DNA from 3 places in the Lysinibacillus pakistanensis genome. Region 1 is predicted to be linked to each of the others. Evidence: a T-box and tRNA genes for the amino acid it is inferred to sense, from the RefSeq annotation. Region 1 holds a T-box; the other regions hold tRNA genes.
What was found. The T-box of region 1 lies ahead of ileS (isoleucine--tRNA ligase). A T-box ahead of a tRNA ligase gene usually reads a tRNA of that ligase, here a tRNA-Ile.

Region 1 (9,686 bases):
TAATATAGTTACAAAATATTGCTGTATTAGTACAAAAAAATGCTATTTTAAGTTAAAATACTTTTATCGTTGTATATTTATAACAGAAGGGAGCTGTTACCATTTTAAATATTGTTTGGTATATCGAAAGTTCCGTAGAAAAACAACAGATGAACAACTGGCTAGATGAATATCTACCGAATACCTTTATTAATTGCAATCAGCCCAATACAAAGGGTGTCGCAATCTTTGTCTATGATATTAATCACTTATTTGATTGGGTAAAGGTAAATCGCTTAAAAAGAAATTATCCTAATAGTTTAATCGTCCCTATTGTTGCAGAACACCTTACCTACTCAACTGGTATAGCGATTGAATTAAATTTATCTGCATTGCTTATAAAACCGTTACAGAAATCAAAATTTATCAGAATTGTCAAAAAGCTTTATACATCTTATAAGGAAAAACAAGCAAGCACACTTACCATGCTTGAGTTATCACAGCAAATTTCACAAGACCATACCTCACCATTCCGAGAAGCCTTTTTAAAACGTCTTATTCGTGGAGAAATTGAAAATGAGCAGGAAATTATTCAATCTGCCTCCTTTTTATCAAAGGATTGTATCCCAAATATAGTTTTTTTAATTCAAGGCTATATTGATATAAATGAAAATCGAAGTATCCCTCATGATGCAAATAGTGTTATTACCAATATGTTTCGCCAAGGATTTGCGGATAAAGCCTCTCTTTCCTTTTTAAATTTTGAACGTTATTTACTGCTGCTGATGCGTATACCAAATGAAATTACTTCGTTTAAGCATTGGACTGAAGGTGTAGCCTCTCTACATGAGGTTATTGAGGGCTTGAAAAAGGAGTATTGTATCCATCTATTTATGGGGATAGGAGGTGTCTTTCATGATCCCATGCAGGTGAAGGAGTCCTACAGCCAAGCTCGTAAGGCAAGGAGAAAACCACCTGTTGAGAATATACATGCTAGGTTTTATGAAGACTTAACAGAACAGGAACAGCTTCAAAAAGCTATTTTATATATTGAGGAGCATTATGATGAGCAAATTACCATCAGTGATGTTGCCAAATATATAAATTTTAGTGCGACGCATTTTAGCAGATTATTTAAAAAGGAGACTGGTCGCAATTTTGTGGACTATGTAGCCTTTACACGTATCATTAAAACATTGCCTTTTTTAAGAAAATACGACTATACCATTGAGAAAATCTCCTCCATCTGTGGCTTTAACACACCAAATTATTTCAGCCTGACCTTTAAAAAGTATGTAGGCATTTCCCCAACAGACTACCGCAACACGAAGGAAATATTATTTAAATAAAAGTGCATTCACGCCCATCATCATGTTTCATCAAGGTGACATAACTAGTAGACTAAGTTAGTCCAACTATTATTCAACGCGAAAGACAGGCCACAACCAGTAAAGGGCGAGAATGCAATTATACATACTCATTTTACATGCAAAAAAACGCAAGTCCCTTATTTGGGAGACTTGCGTTTTCTTCACAATTAAAGCCTGTTTTTAAGCGTAATATTTTTCTACAACTTCCGCACAGCGCGCACAAACTGTTGGATGGGCTTCGTTTGCACCAACTGATTCAGAAATTGACCAACAGCGCTCACATTTTTCTCCTGTTGCCTTTTCAACAACAATTGATACATGCTCAAGCACTAGCGCATCTGCTGGTGCCTTATCAATAGAGGCTACCTCAAAGGCTGAAACAATAGAAAGCTGAGCAAAATCAATGCTTGCATCATTCAATAATGCAGCAACATCCTCTTTAGCATACACCGTTACTTTTGCTTCTAGGGATTTACCAATTGTTTTTGCATTACGAGCTTCTTCTAATGCTTTTAGAATATCGTCACGAACGTCTATAATTTTCACCCATTTTGCACGTAAATCCTCGAAATTCTCTTGTACATCAACTTCAGGGAAATCTGTTAATTGTACAGAAACCTCTTGTACTACACCTTGTGCATGTAAGTAAGACCACATCTCATCTGTTGTATGAGGAATAATCGGTGTCATTACTTTTACTAACGTCATTAATGTATCATAAATCACCGTTTGCATTGCACGACGATCTTTGTTGTCAGTGCCTTCAATGTACACAACATCTTTTGCAATATCTAAGTAGAATGAAGATAACTCTACAGCAACAAAGTTATTAACAGCATGATATACGGCTGCAAAATCATAGCGATCATAGGCAGCATGTACTGTTTTTAAAACATCTTGAAGGCGCATATAAACGTATTGATCCATTTCACGAAGATCTGCATAGGCTACTCGATCTTTTGTCGGGTCGAAATCAGCTACATTCCCATGTAAGAAACGGAATGTGTTTCGGATTTTACGATAAACTTCAGATACTTGTTTTAACATATCCATTGAAATACGAACATCACCAGTATAATCAACAGAGGCAACCCATAAACGAAGAATATCAGCTCCGTATTGATCCATAACCTTTTGTGGAATAATGACATTTCCTAATGATTTACTCATTTTGCGTCCTTCTCCATCAAGTACGAAACCGTGTGTTAATAGTCCTTTATATGGAGCATAGCCATTAATGGCAACAGACGTAATTAAAGAAGAGTTGAACCAGCCACGGTGTTGGTCAGAGCCCTCTAAATATAAATCAGCCGGATATTTCATTCCACGTTCTACTAGCACGCCTTGATGTGATGACCCTGAATCAAACCAAACATCCATAATGTCGTTCTCTTTTGTAAATTCACCGTTCGGGCTACCTGCGTGTGTAAAGCCTTCAGGTAATAGTTCTTTAGCTGTTTTTTGGAACCAGATATTTGAGCCATGCTTACGGAACAACGTAGAAACATGAGCAATTGTTTCAGGTGTAATGATTGGCTCTCCATTTTCAGCATAGAAAATTGGAATTGGCACACCCCAAGCTCGTTGACGGGAAATTACCCAATCTCCACGATCACGAATCATGTTGAAAAGGCGAGTTTCTCCCCAAGCTGGCGTAAACGTAGTTGCTTTAACAGCCTCTAGTAACTCACCACGGAATGCTTCAACAGATGCAAACCATTGCGGTGTTGCACGATAAATAACTGGTTTCTTTGTACGCCAATCATGAGGATATGAGTGCGAAATAAAACCAAGGCTTTCTAATGCGCCTACTTCCTTTAGCTTTTCTGTTATTAGTTTATTGGCATCATTATAAAATACGCCCTCAAAACCAGGTGCTTCATCCGTATAACAGCCACTATTATCAAGCGGGCTAAGAATGCCTAAGCCATATTGTTTACTAATGTAATAATCATCTTCCCCGTGTCCAGGCGCCGTGTGAACACAACCAGTACCAGCATCAGCAGTAACGTGTTCACCTACCATCACAAGAGATTCACGATCATAGAAAGGATGCTGAGCGACAATACGATCTAATGTCTCACCCTTCACTTCTTGAATAACCTCGTATGTGTCCCATTCAAGGGCATTTGCCACTGTTTCTAATAAATCTTTTGCAATAATAAATTTTTTATCTGCAACTGCAACAACTACATACAAAAATTCAGGATTCACAGAGATCCCTAAGTTTGCTGGAATTGTCCAAGGCGTTGTTGTCCAAATAATAAATTTAGCATCTGCTGGTACTACACCTTTAGCATCTTTAATAGCAAAGCTTACATAAATAGAAGGTGATTTAATATCCTTATATTCGATTTCCGCTTCTGCAAGTGCAGATTCAGAAGAAGGAGACCAGTAAACTGGCTTTAAGCCTTTGTAAATATAGCCTTTTTCAGCCATCTTCCCAAATACTTCAATTTGGCGAGCTTCAAATTCTGGTTTTAAAGTAATGTATGGATTTTCCCAATCTCCACGAATACCTAAACGACTAAATTGAGCACGTTGGTTGTCAATTTGCTCATATGCATATTCTTCACATAGTTTTCGGAAATCCGCAACAGACATCTCTTTACGCTTTACACCTTTGTTTGTTAAAGCTTGCTCAATTGGTAAACCATGCGTATCCCAACCAGGAATATAATTTACATGATAACCATTCATAGAGCGATGGCGTGTAATCATGTCTTTTAGCACTTTATTTAGTGCATGACCGATATGAATATCACCGTTTGCATACGGAGGGCCATCATGAAGTACATATTCAGGTCGTCCTTCAGTACGCTCCATTTGTAATTTGTTAATGTCCATTTCATTCCATTTTTCTTGCATTTTTGGTTCATTTGCCGGTAAGTTTCCTCGCATTGGGAAATCTGTTTTCGGCATTAATAAAGTATCCTTATATTCAACCATGCTTCCATTCCTCCTTTTAATTTTACACACTTAGAACAAAACAAATGCATTAAGGCGTTCATATACATATGACAGCTCTTGACGAATTCAACAAGTTTTAGCCCTTTTTTAATCACTTACGATTAAACGTTAGAAAAATAGCTGCTCGCTGGGAATTTAAGCAAATAAAAAAAGCCTCTCAATCCCACTAAGGGACGAGAAGCTTATACTCGCGGTACCACCCTACTTGTAGCACAAATTTGCACTACCTCTTTAAGCACGTTAACGTTGTGCATCACGAAATAACTTACTTTCATTCAGTTATTTAGCTCTGAAGTGATGTTCATTGTTATTTGCTTGTTTGGGCTCACACTATCCCCAAATCGCTTTGCTACGCCTAACAAATACTGTCTTCGTCTCTGCCTGTATGCATATCTGTTCAAAATAATTACTATTACATTAGTATATGAAAATCAAACAATCACGTCAAGTTTCACTTATTGCGCTCATACGCCACGCAATAATAGCATTAAAAAAGCTATTAAAGTTGATCGGATTCCTGTGCTTCATCCACAGATGCTTGAATTTCTGTTAAATCTATATCATATTGCAGCAAATGATCCCAGTCATCTGCATTTAGTAAATCAAGCTGTGCCTCTACAAGCATTTTAAATCGATTACGGAATACCTTGGATTGCTTTTTTAGCTCATCAATTTCAATTGTTACTTTTCGAGCCTTTGATAAAGCTTCATTCAAAATACGATCAGCATTTTTCTCCGCTTCTTTCACAATAAGCTTTGCCTCTTTTTGTGAATTTCTTCGTACCTCATCGGCAGCTTCCTGTGCCACAACAATTGATTTTTGTAGGGTTTCCTCTAAGGTGTTAAAATGTCTTGCTTGCTCTAAGGCCATCTCTAGCTGTTTGTCGACATCCTTTTTTTCGCGTAATAAAATTTCATAGTCTTTGATAATTTGATCTAAAAATTCGTTTACCTCATCCTCAGCATAGCCCCTGAAGGACTTTGTAAACTCCTTATTATGTATATCAATAGGTGATAATGGCATACGATCCTTCTCTCCTTTACATGTACATTCGTATTTTCTATTATACAATTGTTCCGACAACTTAGCAGTAAAAATTAATGAAATTCACTTGATTTTCAACCTTTTTGGGTCAAACGTCCGACTTGCAAACGGATTTTATCTTTTTTTGTACGTCCTTCAGTCATTAGAATTTTTACTCGACCACTACCTCGTATAGATAAAATATCCCCTTCTTGTAATTCAAAAGCAACTGTATCTCGCTCTGTCCAATTGACACGAACTTTATTACCTGTAATTAAAGCCTGTGCCTTTTGACGAGAAACCTTTAAAATTGTTGCGATAATAACATCTAATCTCATTGAACTAACCGTGTGAGACTCCTCTAGCCATTCTTCTTCATTTTCTAGAAGTAGCTCCGTCTCTTTCATTGATTCCACATGCACTTTTACCTTGCCAATGCCAGTTAAATGTAAACGAACATACTCTGCTATCTCATTCGCTACAACAAACTGGACATGGTGTTCATCAACACGGATATCACCAAATTTACCTCGATTTAACCCCAATGATAGTAATGCACCGAGTACATCTGGATGACGCAACTGTACAAATTTTATAGGATATTGAATGGTAAATACCGTAAGCTGAAAATCTTCCTCTACAGGCTCATAATAAGTTGGGTAAATGAGCATTCTTTGCCTTTCTGCTGCATTAAAAAGTCCCCCACTAGCCATTTGCAATGTGTCGTATTGTCCAATAATGGAGTTTACGATAAAGCGCTGACGAGGATCTAGAAAATCAGTGAGCTTTGGCGCGTAGCGGTCCTCCACTTCTCGCACCCAATTCACCACTTGTTCAATAAAAGGCTGTTCTTCTTTCCTAAAATGTTGTATTAAATGCTCCATTTGACTCCACCTCTATTATCTCTCTTTTACTAGTACAATTTCATTGGTACTTTCATGTTTTGTAACCACAATTTAGTTAAAAATGATGTCATTTGTTAGTATTCCCTAAAATAAAAAATCCCCACCATTGTGAGGATTTCTTTTACATAAACATAAAATAAATTTTTTGAATGACAATAATAACTCCTCTTTGAATAAAATTAAGGACAAAAATTGCCACTAAAGGAGAAACATCAATCATGCCGATTGGCGGAATAAATCGTCTAAAGATACCAAGATAAGGCTCACATACATTTGCCAGTATGCGTCCAATAGATGAATTTTGAGCAGCAGGTACCCAAGACATTAAAATATATACTATTAACATTAGTGAGTAAATATCAAATGCTAGTGATACAAACCTCAAAATATATAAAAAAGTCATATAAACTACAATCCTCGCTATTAATTATCGTCTAAAATAAAATTTGAAATTTCGCCGGAAACTTCTACATTATCAGGTGTACATAAGAAGATATCTTTACCGATTCTTTGGATATCCCCGCCAAGAGCATAAACTGTGCCACTTAAAAAATCAATAATTCGTACGCCTTGTTCACGTTCAATTCGTTGTAGATTGACGATTGTTGCACGTTTGTTTTTTAAATGTTCAGCAATATCCTGTGCTTCAGCATAGACTCTAGGCTCTACTAATACAACCTTAGCCCCTTTTGAGTTCATGGCCGCCTGCAAGCTGACAATGTTGTTTACAGGTGCTGCACTCTGTGGAACAATTTCATGGATGGGTGCCTTCCGCTCTTTCATAACTTTTTTAGGTTTTACTGATTGAAACGGTTGCTGTTGATGTACGGGTTGTTGCTGTTGAATAGGAGCTTGCGTGATTTCTTCTTCTAATTCTTCCTCTAGATAAAAGAAGTTTTTAATTTTATTTTTCATGCTCATCCTGTTCCCCTCTTTCATTTCCAACAAGAGCCGTTCCGACTCGAACGAATGTAGCCCCTTCCTCTACCGCAATTTCAAAGTCATTAGACATGCCCATTGATAACTCGGTACAAGGCGCGTGTACGAATCCCTGCTCGGCTATTTGCTGTTGACATTGTTTTAATTGCTTAAAAACAGAGCGAATGATGTCATCGTCATCTGTATTTGGTGCCATCGTCATTAAACCAACTACTTGAATTTTTGTAAAACTTGCTAATGATTGAACAAATGGCAGGGCTTCCTCAATCGTTAAACCATGTTTTGATTCCTCACCTGATACATTAATCTGAACAAAGCATTTTACAGGTTTGTCTGCTCTTTTTTCGATTTCTTCTGCTAAACTTAATCGATCCAATGAATGTAAATAATCAATATTGTTAATCACTTGCTTTACTTTACGTGTTTGTAGAGAACCTATATAATGCCAATTTACATTCGCTTGAATTGCTTCTATTTTTCGATTTAAGCCCTCAGGACGATTTTCTCCTAAATGAAGAAGTCCTGCATCGATTGCTTCTTGTGTTCGTTCAACTGAAACTTCTTTTGTTACTGCAATAATTTGAACTTTCCCAGTTTCCCAATTGGATCGTTTTTGGGCTGCATGAATAAGGTCATTGATTTTGTTTAAATTTGTTAAGATTTTTGTCACTATTTTCCCCAACTTTACAACAATAGTTTCCTTTATTGTAACAAGCAATGCCTGAATTATCAATGAATAGCCTGACCTAAGTGAAAGGACATTTGCATTATTCATAGAAAATTAAAGTAGCCTGACTCTAAATAGACAACAAAAATTAAGATAATGCTTTTACTAAAATAACATCTTTCCCAACCACAAGTACATCTTTCATGTATACCTTTCTAACAGAATCTTCACCTCGAAAAAGACCCAGATATTTTCGAGGCTCTGCTATCATAAACGCTGTCACATAACCCGTTTCTTTTGAAACTTCTGCATCTACTACAAATCCTAAAAAACGCCCATTACCTGCTTCAATAACCTCTTTTTGTTGTAACATTGAAAAACGCATTATACCCCTCCTGTAACAATTACTTTATGACATCCACTAGTATCTTCATCAAAGTATGCTGTCACTTTATATTTATGGTATGTATTGTTAGCTAGTTGAATGAAGATAAAATGCGCACCGAAAGCTCTGGTGCGCATTGTTTACTACTTATAATCTTTTTGCATTGTTTCAATCGCATTTTTTTCTAGACGTGAAATTTGCGCCTGTGAGATTCCCAATTCTTTTGCTATTTCTGTCTGTGTCTCGCCATAATAAAAGCGCTTGGCAACAATCATTTGTTGTCGTTCATCTAACTTTTGCAAACTTTCCTTCACCGACACGTAGGCAACCCATTGATCTTCAGATACATCATCATCACGTAATTGATCCATCATATAAACAGCATCTCCGCCGTCTGAATAAATAGGCTCTTGTAAAGAAACTGGATCTTGAATGGCATCTAAAGCAAATAAAACATCTTCCTTTTTCATGTCAATCATTTCTGCAATTTCTTCAATGGTTGGTTCTCGTAAATTGTCAGTTATCCATTGCTCTTTTGCCTGCATTGCTTTATACGCAATATCTCTTAAAGAACGAGAAACACGTAACGCATGATGATCACGCAGATGGCGACGAATTTCACCAATGATCATTGGTACAGCATATGTTGAAAATCGCACATTATGCTTTAAATCAAAATGATCGATGGCTTTCATGAGGCCAATGCAGCCTACCTGAAATAAATCATCTGCCTGTTCACCCCTATAGGCAAATCTACCGACAATACTGAGCACTAACCTTAAATTGCACATCACAAGCTCTTCTCTAATCTCAGTTTCTCCTGCTTGTAATCGGATGAAGAGTTCCTTCATTTCCTCGTGCTTTAAAATTGGCAAAGTCGATGTATCTAAGCCGCAAAGATCTACTTTAGTTCGCATATTCGATTCCTCCGGATGTTATTCTCTGACTAAACCGTGACATCAGTTTGTCCGAGAGAAACGAGAATATGCACAAAAGCTACGACCAATTTTAGGTAGGTTAATTTTCCCTCCCTACGATATAGGCTGATTTAAATTTTCACGTAAATCTTGAATAATTTTCTTTTCTAATCGGGAAATATAAGATTGTGAAATCCCTAAATGATCTGCAACTTCTTTTTGTGTCATTTCAATTTTACCGTTGAGACCAAAGCGACATTCCATAATATATCGTTCACGCGCACCTAGTAAATTAATGGCATGAAACATATGCTGACGCTCTATTTTCTTTTCTACATTATCTAAAATAATATGCTCTTCTGTGCCTAAAATATCAGACAATAGTAATTCATTGCCATCAGCATCAGAATTAAGTGGCTCGTCTAGCGAAACTTCACCTTTCATGCGACTTGTTTTTCGTAAATGCATGAGAATTTCATTTTCAATGCAACGTGAAGCATACGTTGCAAGCTTAATATTTTTATCCGTAT
Region 2 (9,686 bases), 2.3 Mb from region 1:
ATCATGACATAACTGTGCAATTGCAGGGAACTTTGCTTCAAAGTGCTCGATATTTGAAATATCAATAAATGTTTCTTGTCCTGCAGCTCGTTTATTAAATAATGCAAATGCAGTAATATGACGGGGAGCTAGGTCAAGGTGAGCATGTAAACCTTTCATAATCGGTTGACGTTGTGCATCAACAAAGATTCCACCAGCCCCACGTACTGCCTCAGATACTAAGCCCTTTGCCTCTCCATTACTCCAAAGTAAGCTTGGATGAAATTGCATAAATTCCATATCACTGATGGCAGCGCCAGCACGATAGGCTAATGCGATACCATCTCCTGTATTTGTTTCATAATTTGATGTGCATGTATAAAGGGCGCCAGCTCCTCCAGAAGCTAGAATTACATGATGAGCAAGATAGCGTTTTGTTCTATTCATTCCTTTTGTTAGCACACCCACGCACTCTCCAGTTGTATTTAATAAAAGCTCAAAGGCTGTTTCAAAGCAATTAATATTGATAGTAGGTGGTAGCTGGTTAAGCAAATAATTTATCATTATCTGACCAGTACGATCTCCACCGGCATGTAAAATACGGCGATAACTATGTGCACCCTCTAGGCCTAGAGCTGGAGCCCCATCTGCCTGACGATCAACAGGGAACCCCTCTTTGAGAAAATCACGTATAATTTTGGTGCCATCTTCTATAAGTACTTCTACATTCATTCTTTCATGATGATATTCTCCAGCAGTCAATGTATCAGCAATATGAAATGTTGGATGATCCTCTTGACTTGTAACGGCAGCAATTCCACCTTGAGCACGATAGGAACTACTCATAGTAATAGATGACTTTGTAACAATCTGTACCTGAAAGTGTTCAGCAAGTATCCGCGCTGCTTGAAGGGCCGCGATTCCACTACCAATAATAAGTACATCTGTCTTTACATCCATAGTCATACCTTCTTTACAGTTGTCTTGACACTTATCTTTACATAAAATAAAAAAGAAAACAAGACCTGATAAAATTAGAAAGGAAGATTTAAATGATATATCTGGATTACGCAGCAACATCTCCAATGTCAGCAAATTCCCTTCAAGCATACAGTGAGGTAGCAAAACGTTATTATGGAAATAGTGCAAGCTTACATGATGCAGGGGGGCAAGCTAATTATTTTGTTGAACAGGCAAGAGCCGTTGTAGCAAAATCACTTGGCGTAAATAATGATGGTGTTATTTTTACTGGAAGTGGCACCGAAGGAAATCTCATATCAATTTTATCTTTAGCATTAGCATCAAAAAAAGGGAAGCATATTATTTCATCACAGGCAGAACACACATCCGTACATGCTGCGTTAAATACTTTAGAAAAAATAGGTTTTATAGTGACTAGATTACCTTTACAACAAAATGGTTGTATTCATGTGAGGCAAGTACAGGAAGTGATACGCGAAGATACGGCACTCATAACAATTCAACATGTTAATTCAGAAATAGGCTCTATTCAACCTGTGGAAGAAATTGCAGAGTTAGCCGAAAGGTCTAATATTTACTTACATGTTGATTGTGTACAGTCTTTTTGTAAACTTCCGTTAAAACAGCAAGTGGATGCTATTACCATTTCAGCACATAAAATTGGAGGTCCAAAAGGGTGTGGGGCTGTTTATATAAATCCACAGCTCTGTATTCCTCCATTAACACCTGGTGTGACTCATGAGCGTGGATTAAGAGGAGGGACATTAGATACACCAGCAATTGTTGCCTTTGCCTCTGCTATTGAAAATTATCATTATAATGATCAGTATTTTCATGAACTACGAGAATATTTTAAGAGAAATTTACCAGATACTTGCAGACTAATTGACTGTCAGAGTCAATTGCCCAATATTTGTGGTGTATTGATGAAAAATTTGGAGGGGCAATATGTTATGCTAAAATTAAATGAAGCAGGAATATGTATTTCTACAGGAAGTGCCTGCGATATTCATAGTGAATCTGGGACAAAAGCTATTTTATCAATGGGCTATTCGATGCAAGCAGCACGACAATTTTTTAGGATCTCTTTTGGTCCTACAACGACATTTGAGGAAATTGATCAACTAAAAATGGCACTTTCTACTATTTAATAGATTCAGTAGATAAATATACGCATTAATAAATGTAAAAGATATACTATTCCATTGACTCAATTAGTTGGAAATGAAAAATTCCCACTAATTGGGGTTCTATTTTATGTTCATTTAATATTATTCTCAATACAAATTCTTCCTATTTCATAATTGTATAGTTTGTGTAAAATAATTGTTTTCTTTTTTTTTAACAATTGCTATAATGAATAGCAGAGTGATAATTTCTCTTACATGACAAAAATATCTTTAAAAAGTAATAAATTCTTTTTTTTATAAAAAAGTATTGCACAATGTGAGAAAACGTTATACAATAATTCTTGTCTTGAAGGACAGGTAAAACAACTTCAAAACAAAAATACATAAGTCTAGTGATGATGGCAAAGAGGTCACACCCGTTCCCATACCGAACACGGAAGTTAAGCTCTTTAGCGCCGATGGTAGTTGGGGGCTTCCCCCTGTGATAGTAGGACGTCGCTAGGCATAATACCCAGGAGGATTAGCTCAGCTGGGAGAGCATCTGCCTTACAAGCAGAGGGTCGGCGGTTCGAGCCCGTCATCCTCCACCATATGCCGGTTTAGCTCAGCAGGTAGAGCAACTGACTTGTAATCAGTAGGTCGTGGGTTCGATTCCTATAGCCGGCACCATTTTGAGCCATTAGCTCAGTTGGTAGAGCATCTGACTTTTAATCAGAGGGTCGAAGGTTCGAGTCCTTCATGGCTCACCATTAAGATTACCAACAAATATATGCGGGTGTGGCGGAATTGGCAGACGCACTAGACTTAGGATCTAGCGCCGCAAGGCGTGGGGGTTCGACTCCCTTCACCCGCACCATTTTAGTAAAATTGCCAGATAAAAACTTATGCACATGCGGAAGTAGTTCAGTGGTAGAACACCACCTTGCCAAGGTGGGGGTCGCGAGTTCGAACCTCGTCTTCCGCTCCAAATGTGCCGGGGTGGCGGAACTGGCAGACGCACAGGACTTAAAATCCTGCGGTAGGTGACTACCGTACCGGTTCGATTCCGGTCCTCGGCACCATTTTTAATGCGCCCGTAGCTCAATTGGATAGAGCGTCTGACTACGGATCAGAAGGTTATGGGTTCGACTCCTGTCGGGCGCGCCAAAAGAACGAACGGGAAGTAGCTCAGCTTGGTAGAGCACTTGGTTTGGGACCAAGGGGTCGCAGGTTCGAATCCTGTCTTCCCGACCATTTTCTAAAATTATTATGGGGCCTTAGCTCAGCTGGGAGAGCGCCTGCCTTGCACGCAGGAGGTCAGCGGTTCGATCCCGCTAGGCTCCACCATAATAAATAACCAGTATAAAGATCCTGGCGGCGTAGCTCAGCTGGCTAGAGCGTACGGTTCATACCCGTAAGGTCGGGGGTTCGATCCCCTCTGCCGCCATCTTAAAGGACCTTTAGCTCAGTTGGTTAGAGCAGACGGCTCATAACCGTCCGGTCGCAGGTTCGAGTCCTGCAAGGTCCACCATTTATATATTGTTACGGAGGTATACCCAAGTCTGGCTGAAGGGATCGGTCTTGAAAACCGACAGGCGGGTAACACCGCGCGGGGGTTCGAATCCCTCTACCTCCTCCAGTTTTTAAATAAATGGTGCTTGAGAACTCGAAAAGAATATAATTATCGCGGGGTGGAGCAGTGGTAGCTCGTCGGGCTCATAACCCGAAGGTCGTTGGTTCAAATCCGGCCCCCGCAACCAAAAAGGTCCCGTGGTGTAGCGGTTAACATGCCTGCCTGTCACGCAGGAGATCGCCGGTTCGATCCCGGTCGGGACCGCCATTATTTTTCAAGAGTAGACATGAGAAGCAAAGAATGAGCAAGCTTAGCATGGACAAAAAGGGTCAGTAGCTCAGTTGGTAGAGCATTAGATTGAAGCTCTAAGTGTCGGCGGTTCGATTCCGTCCTGACCCACCATTTATGCGGGTGTAGTTTAATGGTAAAACCTCAGCCTTCCAAGCTGATGTCGTGGGTTCGATTCCCATCACCCGCTCCAAGGGCCTATAGCTCAGCTGGTTAGAGCGCACGCCTGATAAGCGTGAGGTCGATGGTTCGAGTCCATTTAGGCCCACCATTATTCCGAAGTAGCTCAGTTGGTAGTAGCACCTGACTGTTAATCAGGTTGTCGCAGGTTCGAGTCCTGCCTTCGGAGCCATTTTTTATTTGGGGAAGTACTCAAGAGGCTGAAGAGGCGCCCCTGCTAAGGGTGTAGGTCGGGTAACCGGCGCGAGGGTTCAAATCCCTCCTTCTCCGCCATTGGCCCGTTGGTCAAGTGGTTAAGACACCGCCCTTTCACGGCGGTAACACGGGTTCGAATCCCGTACGGGTCATACGAGAAAAAGCAGTAGATGTTAATTTACATCTACTGCTTTTTTATGATTTCTTCGTTTGTTTTTGCTTGATATGTTAAAAGCATAAAAAATCCTTATACATCCTTCGATATAATCTTTCATTCTGAATAAGCTACAAATATACTCGTAGCCGAATTATTTACTGTCATTTAGACAAATATTCCATGGTAAATCTCAATAATATTGGTATATCCTTTGGAATAACTCTAGCTTTCTTTTATAATAGAGGTTGAATAGAATTAGTAGGAGGTTATAAATATGAAGAAAAAGCAAAATAAATGGATTGTGAGCGCGGCATCTACAGCATTGGTTGCAGCAGCTGTTGTTCCTACTGCAAGTGCAGCCTCCTTTACAGATATTGCAAAGAGTGACCATAAAGAGGGGATTTTGGCATTAGCAGATGCAAAGATAGTTGGTGGATATACTGATGGCACATTTAGACCAAATTCTACCCTTACGCAAAGCAATGTTATTAAATTTTTAGGAAAATGGCTAGTATCCGAACACTACCAAGTTCCTGCAGATTACAATAAAAAAGTACGCTTTACGGATATGCAGCCAGCAACTACAAAAGATAAAGAATTACTGCAATATGCAGCGCTTATCTATGATAATGGCATAACCAAAGGTACTAACAACAAGTTAATGCCTTCAGCGAATATTACACGTGAACAAATGGCCTCTTATTTGGTAAAAGCGATTGAGACAGTTTATGATATTGATTTAATTGCAAAGTATAAAGAAGAAAACCATAAATCCTCTATTACGGACTTAAAAAATGCAGCAGTAGAGAATCGTGAAGCTATTATTGCCCTTGAGTATGCAAAGATTACTAATGTCAAAACATTTAATCCTAAAAGCACACTAACACGTGGTCAATTTGCATCCTTTTTACATCGTACTATGACCAATATTAAAGAGATGATAAAAGTTCCTGAGGTGCCATTGCTTATCCAAACAGTGAAAGTAGTAGATGCGACTACACTACAGGTAACGCTAACAGACGGGACAAGCCACAAGGTAACATTAGCAACGCCACTTATTGAAAATGTGGAAACAAAGGTGGATTTTAAAATTAATGATAAATCCTATTCAGCTGTTGTTACATATGAAGTCAATGAACTAAAGGTAATATCAGTGGAGGGAATTAATGGCTCTCAAATTAAAGTTGCTTTTAACCTAGCAATTGATCCACTTTCTGTATTAAAAACGGATGGTAAACTACAGGATAATATTGCGGCTTTCTCTAATGTGGATACATTAAGATCACTATCCATTGTGAAGGCAGAAATTAGTGCTGATAAAAAATCAATCATCTTTACAGTCAATGAGCCATTGAAAGGCACACATCGTTATGTACTTAACAACATTAAATCAGAAAAAGGTCTACTACTTAAACAAGTAGATGCGAATTTTGTCACTGCTGGGGATACGCAACCCCCTACTATTTTGGGAACAACGCAAGGAAACAACTCTTCAATTGTAAAAGTGCAGTTTTCTGAGCCAATGGCAGCATTTCCAAATGAACGCATTCAATTCACGTTACCAAATGGAACAAGGGTGATGAATGTAGTGGGAAGCATTGAGCAAAACGCTACTGAAGCAACCTTTGATTTATCAGCTGCAACAGTGAATGGCGGTTATTTGGCACCTGGTGCAGCTATGCAGATTACATTTGTAGCAGCAACAGATTTAGCAGGAAATATCATTTCACCAAATCCAGCTACTATCTCAGTGAAAAAAGGGGATAGAGATGGTATTCCGCCAGCGCTATCCACTGTCACACAAACGGGTCCAAATACATTCCAGTTATTGTTTTCAGAGGAGATTCAACCACTTTATGTATATGATTTATCCATTAAAAGTGGACAGACTTCATTCACCATCAATAAGGTTGAGAAAGATCCTAAAAATGGTCGTTTAGTCAATGTAACGGTAGATCCAAGAAATATACTTCAGGGAATTACTACTATTGGGACGGCTACTGGTCGCGTAATTACTGATTTATCAGGTGAAACAGCAACCTTCTCAACAGTGTATAATTTTATTAGAGATGATAAAGCGCCTGCTTTAACCCATTCTGAAATTGTTTATGAAGATAATGTAGAATATTTACAATTAACTTTTGATAAGCCTGTACAGTTAGGAGCTTATGCAAAAGCAGCATTTACTGGAAGCTATATGAATAACCATATTTTATATGAACTATCAAGAGGCCCTCAAAGTGATATTCATATTGTAAAAGATCAACCTACGAAATTACGCGTTAAGATAGCAGGATTACTTGGCCCTTATGATGCAAAGGGAGCTCTTTATGATGGTAAATTGACTTTATTTAACGTAACAAATTTATATGGTGTACCTATCAATGAAGTACAAAATGTTAAATTTTCGCGTAATGGTGATTTGAATATTAATAACAATAAACTTTCATTATTGCCGAATAATGGGATTCAAACATCTGCAACAGATAATTCGATTAGAGATAATAATATTGTGTATCTAAATTTCAATTATCCTGTTGATGCAGCACTTGCTCAAAACATTCAAAATTATAGTATTGATAATGCACTGATTGAAAGTGCAATTGTAGAGAGCTCTAATTTAAATCGTATTAAGCTCACGTTGAAAAAGGACTCCAATAACTTTACTGGAGGTCGATATATAACAATTAAAGGTTTAAGAGCTGCGAACTCTATGGAGTCATTCGATGAGGTGCGTACATTAATTACTCTTAATGAAAATATTGCACCAAAGATTCAAACTATTAATGTTAACAATTCACAAACATTAGAGCTTATTTTCAGTGAGCCAGTCAAGAATGGTGGTACTATGGATTTTGATATTCTTGTAAATGGTAATTCAGTAGCAGCTACAACTACTTATACACAAGATAACAGAGTCCTAATTACAATACCTCAAAGTGGGTTTGAATACGGTAGAAATGTGACAATTCTAGCTTCATCTAGAAATACGCTTACAGATTATAGTGGGAATAAGTTGGATTTCACTTCGCAGTCAATTATAGTGCAAAGATAATTTGTTTTTCCCGGCAACTCTACCTAAAGTTGAATACTAAAATGCAGTAGATATCAATTTTATCTACTGCATTTTTTATGAAAAACTTGTGATATTTATTAATGTGAGATAAACGGAGATTTATGTATAAACTGAGGATCGTCTAGATGTTTAATAATAAAGGCTGCTATATCCTGATTTGTAATTTTTATGCCAGGCATATCTGTTTGGCCTACTTTTATAGACTTAGATGTTAAACTATCTTTTACAAAGGGTAATCTAAAAAGTGTCCATTTAATATTTTTATTGTTAGATAAAATTTTCCACTCCAATTTTTTATCTTCCATCATCTTAGGAAAGAGAACTTCAAATAACTTCGCGCCAACACGATTCAACAGGCTTTTCTTGTCTCCATCAATTGTTAAAGAACCACCCGATACACCTATATAGCGGTTAATGTTCAAATCCTGCATCACATCAAGAATAGTTGTAGTGACCTTGCTATAGATTGGATGATCTTTTGCTGGCTGCCCAAATGTATTTATGACAATATTACAGTCTTTGAATAGCTCTCGAATAGTATTTATATCCTGTATCTGACCTTTCACAATGTCCATCTTTTCATTTTTATACGATAATTTTTCAGGGTTTCTCGCAAGCATCCGAACGTAATATCCTTGCTGTATAGCATGCTTTGCTAAATGTTTTCCCACCCTCCCTGTTCCTCCAATAATCGCTATTTTATAGGAGCTATCCATTCTATCGCCTCCAATAAGTATAATAGTATGTTTACGTTTTAGACTTACATTGGTTTCAAATACCTTCCAATGGATATTTTAAAAATATCTATTGACCTTAACGCTACGTAAAGGTTTACAGTAACATTAAAGGGAGGTGAGAAAATGGAATATACAATTCAAGAGCTTGCGCAAATGTCAGGCGTGAGTACTAGAACGCTTCGTTATTATGATGAAATTGGATTATTGAAACCAGGGCGAACCAATGATGCAGGCTATCGATTTTATGGGCAGTTTGAGGTTGATATGCTACAGCAGATTTTATTTTATAGAGCTTTAGATATGAAATTGGCTACAATCCAACAAATTATTCAAGCATCTGATTTTCAGCCAAAAGAGGCACTTGAAACGCATCGTGCTGCTTTACTTAAGCGGAAGGAGCAGCTTGAACAAATATTACAAACAGTGGAGAGAACTATACAATCAATTGAGGAGGAAAGACCAATGACAAATGAGGAGAAATTTATTGGATTTAAAGAAAAGTTAATCGAAAAGAATGAAAAGCAATACGGTCAAGAAATTCGTGCAAAATATGGGGATGATCAGGTGGACGCTTCAAATGCAAAGCTAATGAATATGACAGAGGAGCAGTATCAGGCAATGCAGCAACTAGAACAGCAGCTATTTGATCGTTTAAAAGAAGCGATGGAAATCGGAGATACAAATAATGATGTGGCAATGGAGGTAGCAGAGCTTCATAAGCGGTGGTTATGCTTTTCTTGGTCACAATATTCCAAAGAGGCTCATGCGGGAATTGCTCAAATGTATACGGCGGATGAACGCTTTACAGCCTATTATGATGAACGCATTACCGAAGGAGCCGCACAATTTTTACACGATGCCATTATTAATTATACAAAAAAATAAGTTGAAGCCTCCTCATACTTGTATGTTTTAGAAATAGTAATTTAGGAAAAAATGAGGGTATGAGGAGGAGATTCTTTTGAACCCACAAGTAATGGGAAAATTAAAAAAGCAATTAGAGCAGGAATTACAGGAGATAGAAAAGCGGCTTGATGAATCGGAGCGACCACAGGCGACAGAGCTCTCTAATTATGATAATCATCCAGCTGACAATGCGAGTGATTTAACGGATCAGCTAACGGAAATGGCAATTGATGAGCACCGGGGTGACGATGCAGAGGAAATAAAGCGGGCACTTCAAGCGATGGAGGAAGGAACATATGGTAAATGCGCTGTATGTGGAGAAGAGATTCCTATTGATCGCTTAGAGGCAATGCCAAAAGCATTAACATGTGTTGAACATGCGGAACAAAAAGCTGACGATTTAAGACCAGTAGAAGAAGACGTGTTATCTGCTAATTCAAAATCGGATGATTTCCTAGAGCTTGAGGAATTTGGCTCTTCTGATACACCTCAAGATAAAAGTTTG
Region 3 (9,686 bases), 2.3 Mb from region 1:
TCAAAAAGAGATTGGTTATTCTCATCTATTGCGGGTATTTTCTTAGCATTCCATTTTATTTTGTGGTTTGAATCACTAAATTACACATCTGTCGCAAGCTCTACAGTGCTGGTCACATTACAGCCATTGTTTGCATTTGTTGGTACTTATTTTTTCTTTAAAGAGAAAATTACGATGAAAACCATTTTTGCAGGTACTATCGCTATTGTTGGTAGTGTTTTAATTAGCTGGGGAGATTTTAAGCTCAGTGGAGCGGCGTTCTATGGAGATATACTCGCTCTAATTGCATGTGCTCTCGTTACAGCTTACCTTTTATTTGGTCAGGATGTACGTAAAAGATTATCTCTTGTGACTTACACGATGCTAGTTTATGTTGTTAGTACAATTACGTTATTTGCATATGTTCTTATTAAAGGCGAATCTTTTGGTCCATATCCTACAATGGATTGGGTATGGTTCATTTTATTAGCGATAGTTCCTAATTTATTTGGTCATACTCTATTTAATTGGGCTATCAAATATGTTAGTACAAATGTAGTTTCCATTGCGATATTATTTGAACCAATCGGTGCGGCTATATTAGCTCTTTTGATTTTTAAAGAGTATTTGATTGTCACACAATTGATTGGAGGACTAATTGTTATAATGGGAATTCTATTGTTTGTAATCGATGAGAAAAAGATTTTAAAGTTTTTTTCAAAAAATGCTTGATTTTTAAAATGCTATATTATATATTATTACTTGTCCTTAACAAGAAGGGCGACTTGATAAAAAGATTTTTTAAAAAAGTTGTTGACTTCTTGTTGAATACAAGTTAAGATAATAAAGTCGCTGAAAATAATCAGCAAAACATGAACCTTGAAAACTGAACAGCAAAACGTAATCAATAAAGTTTTTAGTAGCTAGCTTTTGCTAGTGAAGGAAACAAAAATTTTGGACATCAAAATTGATGCCAGCAAAACAATTTGAGCTAATCAAATTTCTTTTATGGAGAGTTTGATCCTGGCTCAGGACGAACGCTGGCGGCGTGCCTAATACATGCAAGTCGAGCGAACAGAGAAGGAGCTTGCTCCTTTGACGTTAGCGGCGGACGGGTGAGTAACACGTGGGCAACCTACCCTATAGTTTGGGATAACTCCGGGAAACCGGGGCTAATACCGAATAATCTATGTCACCTCATGGTGACATACTGAAAGACGGTTTCGGCTGTCGCTATAGGATGGGCCCGCGGCGCATTAGCTAGTTGGTGAGGTAATGGCTCACCAAGGCGACGATGCGTAGCCGACCTGAGAGGGTGATCGGCCACACTGGGACTGAGACACGGCCCAGACTCCTACGGGAGGCAGCAGTAGGGAATCTTCCACAATGGGCGAAAGCCTGATGGAGCAACGCCGCGTGAGTGAAGAAGGTTTTCGGATCGTAAAACTCTGTTGTAAGGGAAGAACAAGTACAGTAGTAACTGGCTGTACCTTGACGGTACCTTATTAGAAAGCCACGGCTAACTACGTGCCAGCAGCCGCGGTAATACGTAGGTGGCAAGCGTTGTCCGGAATTATTGGGCGTAAAGCGCGCGCAGGCGGTCCTTTAAGTCTGATGTGAAAGCCCACGGCTCAACCGTGGAGGGTCATTGGAAACTGGGGGACTTGAGTGCAGAAGAGGAAAGTGGAATTCCAAGTGTAGCGGTGAAATGCGTAGAGATTTGGAGGAACACCAGTGGCGAAGGCGACTTTCTGGTCTGTAACTGACGCTGAGGCGCGAAAGCGTGGGGAGCAAACAGGATTAGATACCCTGGTAGTCCACGCCGTAAACGATGAGTGCTAAGTGTTAGGGGGTTTCCGCCCCTTAGTGCTGCAGCTAACGCATTAAGCACTCCGCCTGGGGAGTACGGTCGCAAGACTGAAACTCAAAGGAATTGACGGGGGCCCGCACAAGCGGTGGAGCATGTGGTTTAATTCGAAGCAACGCGAAGAACCTTACCAGGTCTTGACATCCCGTTGACCACTGTAGAGATATAGTTTCCCCTTCGGGGGCAACGGTGACAGGTGGTGCATGGTTGTCGTCAGCTCGTGTCGTGAGATGTTGGGTTAAGTCCCGCAACGAGCGCAACCCTTGATCTTAGTTGCCATCATTTAGTTGGGCACTCTAAGGTGACTGCCGGTGATAAACCGGAGGAAGGTGGGGATGACGTCAAATCATCATGCCCCTTATGACCTGGGCTACACACGTGCTACAATGGACGATACAAACGGTTGCCAACTCGCGAGAGGGAGCTAATCCGATAAAGTCGTTCTCAGTTCGGATTGTAGGCTGCAACTCGCCTACATGAAGCCGGAATCGCTAGTAATCGCGGATCAGCATGCCGCGGTGAATACGTTCCCGGGCCTTGTACACACCGCCCGTCACACCACGAGAGTTTGTAACACCCGAAGTCGGTGAGGTAACCTTTTGGAGCCAGCCGCCGAAGGTGGGATAGATGATTGGGGTGAAGTCGTAACAAGGTAGCCGTATCGGAAGGTGCGGCTGGATCACCTCCTTTCTAAGGATTATTTCGGAATACAAACCTTGGGTTTGTAAGATTACGTTTTGCGTTCAGTTTTGAAGGTTCATTCTTTTTCGAATGAAATACTTCAAATATGTGCTCCTGTCACTACGTTTTCGTCGCAAAGCTGCGAAGAAGTAGAATCAGGCAGTAGCTTTGTTCTTTGAAAACTGGATAAAACGACATTGAAATTGTAACAAACACATTTATTTTTTAAGTTTTTTTATAGGCTTAATAACATAATAAAGGTTTCAAGACACGAGCAGTTCTAGGAAGCAATCGAGTGAATGAGGGAGCGTACTTAAGTACGTGACTGATTGAACGAGTGAAGCTGACAACGAAATGCGATGTGTATTGAAAGCTGTAGGTTAAGTTATTAAGGGCGCACGGCGAATGCCTTGGCACTAGGAGCCGAAGAAGGACGGCACTAACACCGATATGCTTCGGGGAGCTGTAAGTGAGCTTTGATCCGGAGATTTCCGAATGGGGGAACCCACTACGTTTAATCGCGTAGTATCTTGACGTGAATACATAGCGTCTTGAAGGCAGACCCAGGGAACTGAAACATCTAAGTACCTGGAGGAAGAGAAAGAAAAATCGATTCCCTGAGTAGCGGCGAGCGAAACGGGAAGAGCCCAAACCAAGAGGCTTGCCTCTTGGGGTTGTAGGACACTCTATACGGAGTTACAAAAGAGCGAGTTAGATGAAGCGACTTGGAAAGGTCCGCCAGAGCAGGTAAAAGCCCTGTAGTCGAAAGTTCGTTCTCTCCAGAGTGGATCCTGAGTACGGCGGAACACGTGAAATTCCGTCGGAATCCGGGAGGACCATCTCCCAAGGCTAAATACTACCTAGTGACCGATAGTGAACCAGTACCGTGAGGGAAAGGTGAAAAGCACCCCGGGAGGGGAGTGAAAGAGATCCTGAAACCGTGTGCCTACAAGTAGTTAGAGCCCGTTAATGGGTGATAGCGTGCCTTTTGTAGAATGAACCGGCGAGTTACGATTACGTGCGAGGTTAAGCTTTAGAAGGCGGAGCCGCAGCGAAAGCGAGTCTGAATAGGGCGAAATAGTACGTGGTCGTAGACCCGAAACCAGGTGATCTACCCATGTCCAGGGTGAAGGTAAGGTAACACTTACTGGAGGCCCGAACCCACGCACGTTGAAAAGTGCGGGGATGAGGTGTGGGTAGCGGAGAAATTCCAATCGAACTTGGAGATAGCTGGTTCTCTCCGAAATAGCTTTAGGGCTAGCCTCGTGATGAGAATACTGGAGGTAGAGCACTGTTTGGACTAGGGGGCCATCCCGGTTTACCGAATTCAGACAAACTCCGAATGCCAGATATTTATACACGGGAGTCAGACTGCGAGTGATAAGATCCGTAGTCAAAAGGGAAACAGCCCAGACCACCAGCTAAGGTCCCAAAGTAATCGTTAAGTGGAAAAGGATGTGGCGTTGCACAGACAACCAGGATGTTGGCTTAGAAGCAGCCATCATTTAAAGAGTGCGTAATAGCTCACTGGTCGAGTGACGCTGCGCCGAAAATGTATCGGGGCTAAACGATTCACCGAAGCTGTGGATTGACATCTACGATGTCAGTGGTAGGAGAGCGTTCTAAGTGCGTTGAAGTCAGACCGGAAGGACTGGTGGAGCGCTTAGAAGTGAGAATGCCGGTATGAGTAGCGAAAGACGGGTGAGAATCCCGTCCACCGTATGACTAAGGTTTCCTGAGGAAGGCTCGTCCGCTCAGGGTTAGTCGGGACCTAAGCCGAGGCCGATAGGCGTAGGCGATGGACAACAGGTTGATATTCCTGTACCACCTCCTCACCGTTTGAGAAATGGGGGGACGCAGTAGGATAGGGTAAGCGCGCCGTTGGTTGTGCGCGTCCAAGCAGTAAGGCGTGTGTGTAGGCAAATCCGCACACTGTAACGTTGAGCTGTGATGGCGAGTCCGTATGGACGAAGTTCCTGATTTCACACTGCCAAGAAAAGCCTCTATCGAGGTGAGAGGTGCCCGTACCGCAAACCGACACAGGTAGTCGAGGAGAGAATCCTAAGGTGTGCGAGAGAACTCTCGTTAAGGAACTCGGCAAAATGACCCCGTAACTTCGGGAGAAGGGGTGCTCTTGAGCGTGCAAGCGCATGAGAGCCGCAGTGAATAGGCCCAGGCGACTGTTTAGCAAAAACACAGGTCTCTGCAAAACCGTAAGGTGACGTATAGGGGCTGACGCCTGCCCGGTGCTGGAAGGTTAAGAGGAGTGGTTAGCGCAAGCGAAGCTGCGAATTGAAGCCCCAGTAAACGGCGGCCGTAACTATAACGGTCCTAAGGTAGCGAAATTCCTTGTCGGGTAAGTTCCGACCCGCACGAAAGGCGTAACGATCTGGGCACTGTCTCAACGAGAGACTCGGTGAAATTATAGTACCTGTGAAGATGCAGGTTACCCGCGACAGGACGGAAAGACCCCGTGGAGCTTTACTGTAGCCTGATATTGAATTTTGGTACAACTTGTACAGGATAGGTAGGAGCCAGAGATCTCGGAGCGCCAGCTTCGAAGGAGGCGTCGGTGGGATACTACCCTGGTTGTATTGAAATTCTAACCCATGCCCCTTAGCGGGGCAGGAGACAGTGTCAGGCGGACAGTTTGACTGGGGCGGTCGCCTCCTAAAAGGTAACGGAGGCGCCCAAAGGTTCCCTCAGAATGGTTGGAAATCATTCGTAGAGTGTAAAGGCACAAGGGAGCTTGACTGCGAGACCTACAAGTCGAGCAGGGTCGAAAGACGGGCTTAGTGATCCGGTGGTTCCGCATGGAAGGGCCATCGCTCAACGGATAAAAGCTACCCCGGGGATAACAGGCTTATCTCCCCCAAGAGTCCACATCGACGGGGAGGTTTGGCACCTCGATGTCGGCTCATCGCATCCTGGGGCTGTAGTCGGTCCCAAGGGTTGGGCTGTTCGCCCATTAAAGCGGTACGCGAGCTGGGTTCAGAACGTCGTGAGACAGTTCGGTCCCTATCCGTCGTGGGCGTAGGAAATTTGAGAGGAGCTGTCCTTAGTACGAGAGGACCGGGATGGACACACCGCTGGTGTACCAGTTGTCTTGCCAAAGGCATCGCTGGGTAGCTATGTGTGGACGGGATAAGTGCTGAAAGCATCTAAGCATGAAGCCCCCCTCAAGATGAGATTTCCCATTACGCAAGTAAGTAAGATCCCTCAAAGACGATGAGGTAGATAGGTTCGAGGTGGAAGTGTGGTGACACATGGAGCTGACGAATACTAATCGATCGAGGACTTAACCAAAAAGTTTGAAGCATTCAATGCGCCGTTTATCCAGTTTTGAAAGAATAACCACTTTCATGAGAACTTCAAAATTCAGTTTATTTTGAAGCTTAAATAAAGGAACTTATGCTAAGAACGCAACATCCATGTTGCAACGCAGAAGCCAGCACATCCATGTGCAAGTCTAGTGATGATGGCAAAGAGGTCACACCCGTTCCCATACCGAACACGGAAGTTAAGCTCTTTAGCGCCGATGGTAGTTGGGGGCTTCCCCCTGTGAGAGTAGGACGTCGCTAGGCATAATACCCAGGAGGATTAGCTCAGCTGGGAGAGCATCTGCCTTACAAGCAGAGGGTCGGCGGTTCGAGCCCGTCATCCTCCACCATATGCCGGTTTAGCTCAGCAGGTAGAGCAACTGACTTGTAATCAGTAGGTCGTGGGTTCGATTCCTATAGCCGGCACCATTTTGAGCCATTAGCTCAGTTGGTAGAGCATCTGACTTTTAATCAGAGGGTCGAAGGTTCGAGTCCTTCATGGCTCACCATTAAGATTACCAACAAATATATGCGGGTGTGGCGGAATTGGCAGACGCACTAGACTTAGGATCTAGCGCCGCAAGGCGTGGGGGTTCGACTCCCTTCACCCGCACCATTTTAGTAAAATTGCCAGATAAAAACTTATGCACATGCGGAAGTAGTTCAGTGGTAGAACACCACCTTGCCAAGGTGGGGGTCGCGAGTTCGAACCTCGTCTTCCGCTCCAAATGTGCCGGGGTGGCGGAACTGGCAGACGCACAGGACTTAAAATCCTGCGGTAGGTGACTACCGTACCGGTTCGATTCCGGTCCTCGGCACCATTTTTAATGCGCCCGTAGCTCAATTGGATAGAGCGTCTGACTACGGATCAGAAGGTTATGGGTTCGACTCCTGTCGGGCGCGCCAAAAGAACGAACGGGAAGTAGCTCAGCTTGGTAGAGCACTTGGTTTGGGACCAAGGGGTCGCAGGTTCGAATCCTGTCTTCCCGACCATTTTCTAAAATTATTATGGGGCCTTAGCTCAGCTGGGAGAGCGCCTGCCTTGCACGCAGGAGGTCAGCGGTTCGATCCCGCTAGGCTCCACCATAATAAATAACCAGTATAAAGATCCTGGCGGCGTAGCTCAGCTGGCTAGAGCGTACGGTTCATACCCGTAAGGTCGGGGGTTCGATCCCCTCTGCCGCCATCTTAAAGGACCTTTAGCTCAGTTGGTTAGAGCAGACGGCTCATAACCGTCCGGTCGCAGGTTCGAGTCCTGCAAGGTCCACCATTTATATATTGTTACGGAGGTATACCCAAGTCTGGCTGAAGGGATCGGTCTTGAAAACCGACAGGCGGGTAACACCGCGCGGGGGTTCGAATCCCTCTACCTCCTCCAGTTTTTAAATAAATGGTGCTTGAGAACTCGAAAATAATATAATTATCGCGGGGTGGAGCAGTGGTAGCTCGTCGGGCTCATAACCCGAAGGTCGTTGGTTCAAATCCAGCCCCCGCAACCAAAAAGGTCCCGTGGTGTAGCGGTTAACATGCCTGCCTGTCACGCAGGAGATCGCCGGTTCGATCCCGGTCGGGACCGCCATTATTTTTCAAGAGTAGACATGAGAAGCAAAGAATGAGCAAGCTTAGCATGGACAAAAAGGGTCAGTAGCTCAGTTGGTAGAGCATTAGATTGAAGCTCTAAGTGTCGGCGGTTCGATTCCGTCCTGACCCACCATTTATGCGGGTGTAGTTTAATGGTAAAACCTCAGCCTTCCAAGCTGATGTCGTGGGTTCGATTCCCATCACCCGCTCCAAGGGCCTATAGCTCAGCTGGTTAGAGCGCACGCCTGATAAGCGTGAGGTCGATGGTTCGAGTCCATTTAGGCCCACCATTATTCCGAAGTAGCTCAGTTGGTAGTAGCACCTGACTGTTAATCAGGTTGTCGCAGGTTCGAGTCCTGCCTTCGGAGCCATTTTTTATTTGGGGAAGTACTCAAGAGGCTGAAGAGGCGCCCCTGCTAAGGGTGTAGGTCGGGTAACCGGCGCGAGGGTTCAAATCCCTCCTTCTCCGCCATTGGCCCGTTGGTCAAGTGGTTAAGACACCGCCCTTTCACGGCGGTAACACGGGTTCGAATCCCGTACGGGTCATACGAGAAAAAGCAGTAGATGTTAATTTACATCTATTGCTTTTTTGTATTATAAAGACATTCTTATAGATTCTATTTTTTGTGGATTACATTTTAGATTATGGGAAACATTTACATAATTATTTTCAGGATTAAAAGATAAAGAAATTACGGAAATAGAAAAAGGTGATTGGACCGTTTTACATTTACAATTCCAATATTGATTTCGATTTTATTTAGTTGAGATGATGAAAGTTCATGAATAACGTACATTAAAGATTAGGAAATGATTCAAATATTTAAATGACCTTCTTTGCCATCTATTTTTTAAAAGTAGCTATAATCAGATATATTTTTTATAAGTTATGTAGGAAACTAAGCAATTAAATTCATTATTAAAAAATAAAACCGTCTACCTGAAAGTAAGTAGACGGATTGTTGTTAATTATGCTCTGATTAGCATTCTTTCGAGAGAAATACGTGCTTCTTTTGCAGTATGAACATCTACTTGAATGCGATTATGGGGTTGCCCTTGCTCTATGCTTTCTAGGCACCATAGCAGATGAGGAAGATCAATTCGATTCATAGTTAGACATGGACAGAAATGCTTATTTAAAGAGATAATTTGCTTATCAGGATGTTGTGTAATAATACGATTAACAAGGTTCATTTCTGTACCGATTGCCCATGAAGAGCCACTTTGTGCTTTATTAATCGTATCAATAATGTATTTTGTAGAGCCAGCATCATCTGCGGCTGCTACAACCTCACGACTACATTCTGGATGAACTAGAATGCGCATATTTGGGTGTGCTTGACGTACAAATTCAGTATGCTGAACTGTAAAACCTTCATGGACAGAACAATGACCTTTCCATAAAATCACTTGGATTTTTTCAGGGGGCTGCTCTGTCTCTAGCATATTTGTATGTGGATTCCAAACAGCCATATTTTCAAGTGGAACCCCTAAATCATATGCAGTATTTCTACCTAAATGTTGATCTGGTAGAAAGAAAATTCGTTGTTTTTGTGTAAATGCCCATTTGACCATATCTTTTGCATTGGAGGATGTGACACATGCTCCACCATGGCGACCAGTGAATGCTTTTATAGCAGCGGTGGAATTGACATATGTTAGCGGAATAATTGTGTCTCCAAAAAGCTTCTGTAGAATAGGCCAGGCTTGTTCTGTTTGATAAATATCAGCCATATCAGCCATCGAACAACCTGCCCGCATATCAGGCAAATAAACATGTTGCTGTTCATTAGTTAGCATATCAGCGGTTTCAGCCATAAAGTGTACGCCACAAAATACAATATTCTCTGCTTCTTTATTAGCTGCTGATAGCTGAGCAAGTTGCAAGGAATCACCCGTAGCATCAGCAAATTGAATAACTTCATCCTTTTGATAGTGATGACCAGGAATAAAAAGCTTACTACCTAATTTCTTTTTTATAGCAATTATACGAGATTCCATGTCACTTTTAGATAATGTCCGGTAATGCTCTGGTAAAAGTGATGTTTGCTGCAATAAACTAGTGATGGACAAGGGATTTAGCTCCTTTCGTTTGTACAAGTGCACTAATATCAAAGGCTTTTACTGAATGTGTTAGGGCTCCAAGTGAAATCCATTGAATGCCCGTTTTAGCATAGCTATTTAAATTATGAAGTGTGATGCCACCCGAAGCTTCTGTAGCAATATGTGGGGGAACAGCTGGAAGCCATTGTCTTATT

Region 2: it encodes a tRNA-Ile, which carries the amino acid that the T-box ahead of ileS (isoleucine--tRNA ligase) is inferred to sense. The anticodon was not compared.
Region 3: it encodes a tRNA-Ile, which carries the amino acid that the T-box ahead of ileS (isoleucine--tRNA ligase) is inferred to sense. The anticodon was not compared.

The regions. Positions count from the first base shown of each region.
Region 1 is NZ_CP126101.1:1,145,315-1,155,000, reverse strand. Features, by position in the region: gene QNH24_RS05405 (helix-turn-helix domain-containing protein) at 150-1,328, shown strand; gene ileS (isoleucine--tRNA ligase) at 1,530-4,298, opposite strand; T-box leader at 4,486-4,706, opposite strand; gene QNH24_RS05395 (DivIVA domain-containing protein) at 4,819-5,343, opposite strand; gene QNH24_RS05390 (YlmH family RNA-binding protein) at 5,439-6,227, opposite strand; gene QNH24_RS05385 (YggT family protein) at 6,370-6,651, opposite strand; gene QNH24_RS05380 (cell division protein SepF) at 6,672-7,169, opposite strand; gene QNH24_RS05375 (YggS family pyridoxal phosphate-dependent enzyme) at 7,153-7,857, opposite strand; gene QNH24_RS05370 (PRC-barrel domain-containing protein) at 8,003-8,239, opposite strand; gene sigG (RNA polymerase sporulation sigma factor SigG) at 8,383-9,156, opposite strand; gene sigE (RNA polymerase sporulation sigma factor SigE) at 9,271-9,686, opposite strand, start outside.
Region 2 is NZ_CP126101.1:4,057,552-4,067,237, reverse strand. Features, by position in the region: gene nadB (L-aspartate oxidase) at 1-939, opposite strand, end outside; gene QNH24_RS20290 (cysteine desulfurase family protein) at 1,032-2,111, shown strand; rRNA gene rrf (5S ribosomal RNA) at 2,479-2,594, shown strand; tRNA gene QNH24_RS20280 (tRNA-Val) at 2,605-2,680, shown strand; tRNA gene QNH24_RS20275 (tRNA-Thr) at 2,684-2,759, shown strand; tRNA gene QNH24_RS20270 (tRNA-Lys) at 2,764-2,839, shown strand; tRNA gene QNH24_RS20265 (tRNA-Leu) at 2,862-2,946, shown strand; tRNA gene QNH24_RS20260 (tRNA-Gly) at 2,983-3,057, shown strand; tRNA gene QNH24_RS20255 (tRNA-Leu) at 3,063-3,151, shown strand; tRNA gene QNH24_RS20250 (tRNA-Arg) at 3,160-3,236, shown strand; tRNA gene QNH24_RS20245 (tRNA-Pro) at 3,247-3,323, shown strand; tRNA gene QNH24_RS20240 (tRNA-Ala) at 3,341-3,416, shown strand; tRNA gene QNH24_RS20235 (tRNA-Met) at 3,443-3,516, shown strand; tRNA gene QNH24_RS20230 (tRNA-Ile) at 3,524-3,600, shown strand; tRNA gene QNH24_RS20225 (tRNA-Ser) at 3,616-3,708, shown strand; tRNA gene QNH24_RS20220 (tRNA-Met) at 3,755-3,829, shown strand; tRNA gene QNH24_RS20215 (tRNA-Asp) at 3,834-3,909, shown strand; tRNA gene QNH24_RS20210 (tRNA-Phe) at 3,969-4,044, shown strand; tRNA gene QNH24_RS20205 (tRNA-Gly) at 4,050-4,123, shown strand; tRNA gene QNH24_RS20200 (tRNA-Ile) at 4,125-4,201, shown strand; tRNA gene QNH24_RS20195 (tRNA-Asn) at 4,206-4,282, shown strand; tRNA gene QNH24_RS20190 (tRNA-Ser) at 4,293-4,383, shown strand; tRNA gene QNH24_RS20185 (tRNA-Glu) at 4,386-4,457, shown strand; gene QNH24_RS20180 (S-layer homology domain-containing protein) at 4,737-7,517, shown strand; gene QNH24_RS20175 (NAD(P)H-binding protein) at 7,616-8,254, opposite strand; gene QNH24_RS20170 (MerR family transcriptional regulator) at 8,399-9,160, shown strand; gene QNH24_RS20165 (TraR/DksA C4-type zinc finger protein) at 9,237-9,686, shown strand, end outside.
Region 3 is NZ_CP126101.1:4,068,504-4,078,189, reverse strand. Features, by position in the region: gene QNH24_RS20425 (DMT family transporter) at 1-711, shown strand, start outside; rRNA gene QNH24_RS20420 (16S ribosomal RNA) at 985-2,536, shown strand; rRNA gene QNH24_RS20415 (23S ribosomal RNA) at 2,906-5,833, shown strand; rRNA gene rrf (5S ribosomal RNA) at 5,996-6,111, shown strand; tRNA gene QNH24_RS20405 (tRNA-Val) at 6,122-6,197, shown strand; tRNA gene QNH24_RS20400 (tRNA-Thr) at 6,201-6,276, shown strand; tRNA gene QNH24_RS20395 (tRNA-Lys) at 6,281-6,356, shown strand; tRNA gene QNH24_RS20390 (tRNA-Leu) at 6,379-6,463, shown strand; tRNA gene QNH24_RS20385 (tRNA-Gly) at 6,500-6,574, shown strand; tRNA gene QNH24_RS20380 (tRNA-Leu) at 6,580-6,668, shown strand; tRNA gene QNH24_RS20375 (tRNA-Arg) at 6,677-6,753, shown strand; tRNA gene QNH24_RS20370 (tRNA-Pro) at 6,764-6,840, shown strand; tRNA gene QNH24_RS20365 (tRNA-Ala) at 6,858-6,933, shown strand; tRNA gene QNH24_RS20360 (tRNA-Met) at 6,960-7,033, shown strand; tRNA gene QNH24_RS20355 (tRNA-Ile) at 7,041-7,117, shown strand; tRNA gene QNH24_RS20350 (tRNA-Ser) at 7,133-7,225, shown strand; tRNA gene QNH24_RS20345 (tRNA-Met) at 7,272-7,346, shown strand; tRNA gene QNH24_RS20340 (tRNA-Asp) at 7,351-7,426, shown strand; tRNA gene QNH24_RS20335 (tRNA-Phe) at 7,486-7,561, shown strand; tRNA gene QNH24_RS20330 (tRNA-Gly) at 7,567-7,640, shown strand; tRNA gene QNH24_RS20325 (tRNA-Ile) at 7,642-7,718, shown strand; tRNA gene QNH24_RS20320 (tRNA-Asn) at 7,723-7,799, shown strand; tRNA gene QNH24_RS20315 (tRNA-Ser) at 7,810-7,900, shown strand; tRNA gene QNH24_RS20310 (tRNA-Glu) at 7,903-7,974, shown strand; gene nadA (quinolinate synthase NadA) at 8,398-9,501, opposite strand; gene nadC (carboxylating nicotinate-nucleotide diphosphorylase) at 9,488-9,686, opposite strand, start outside.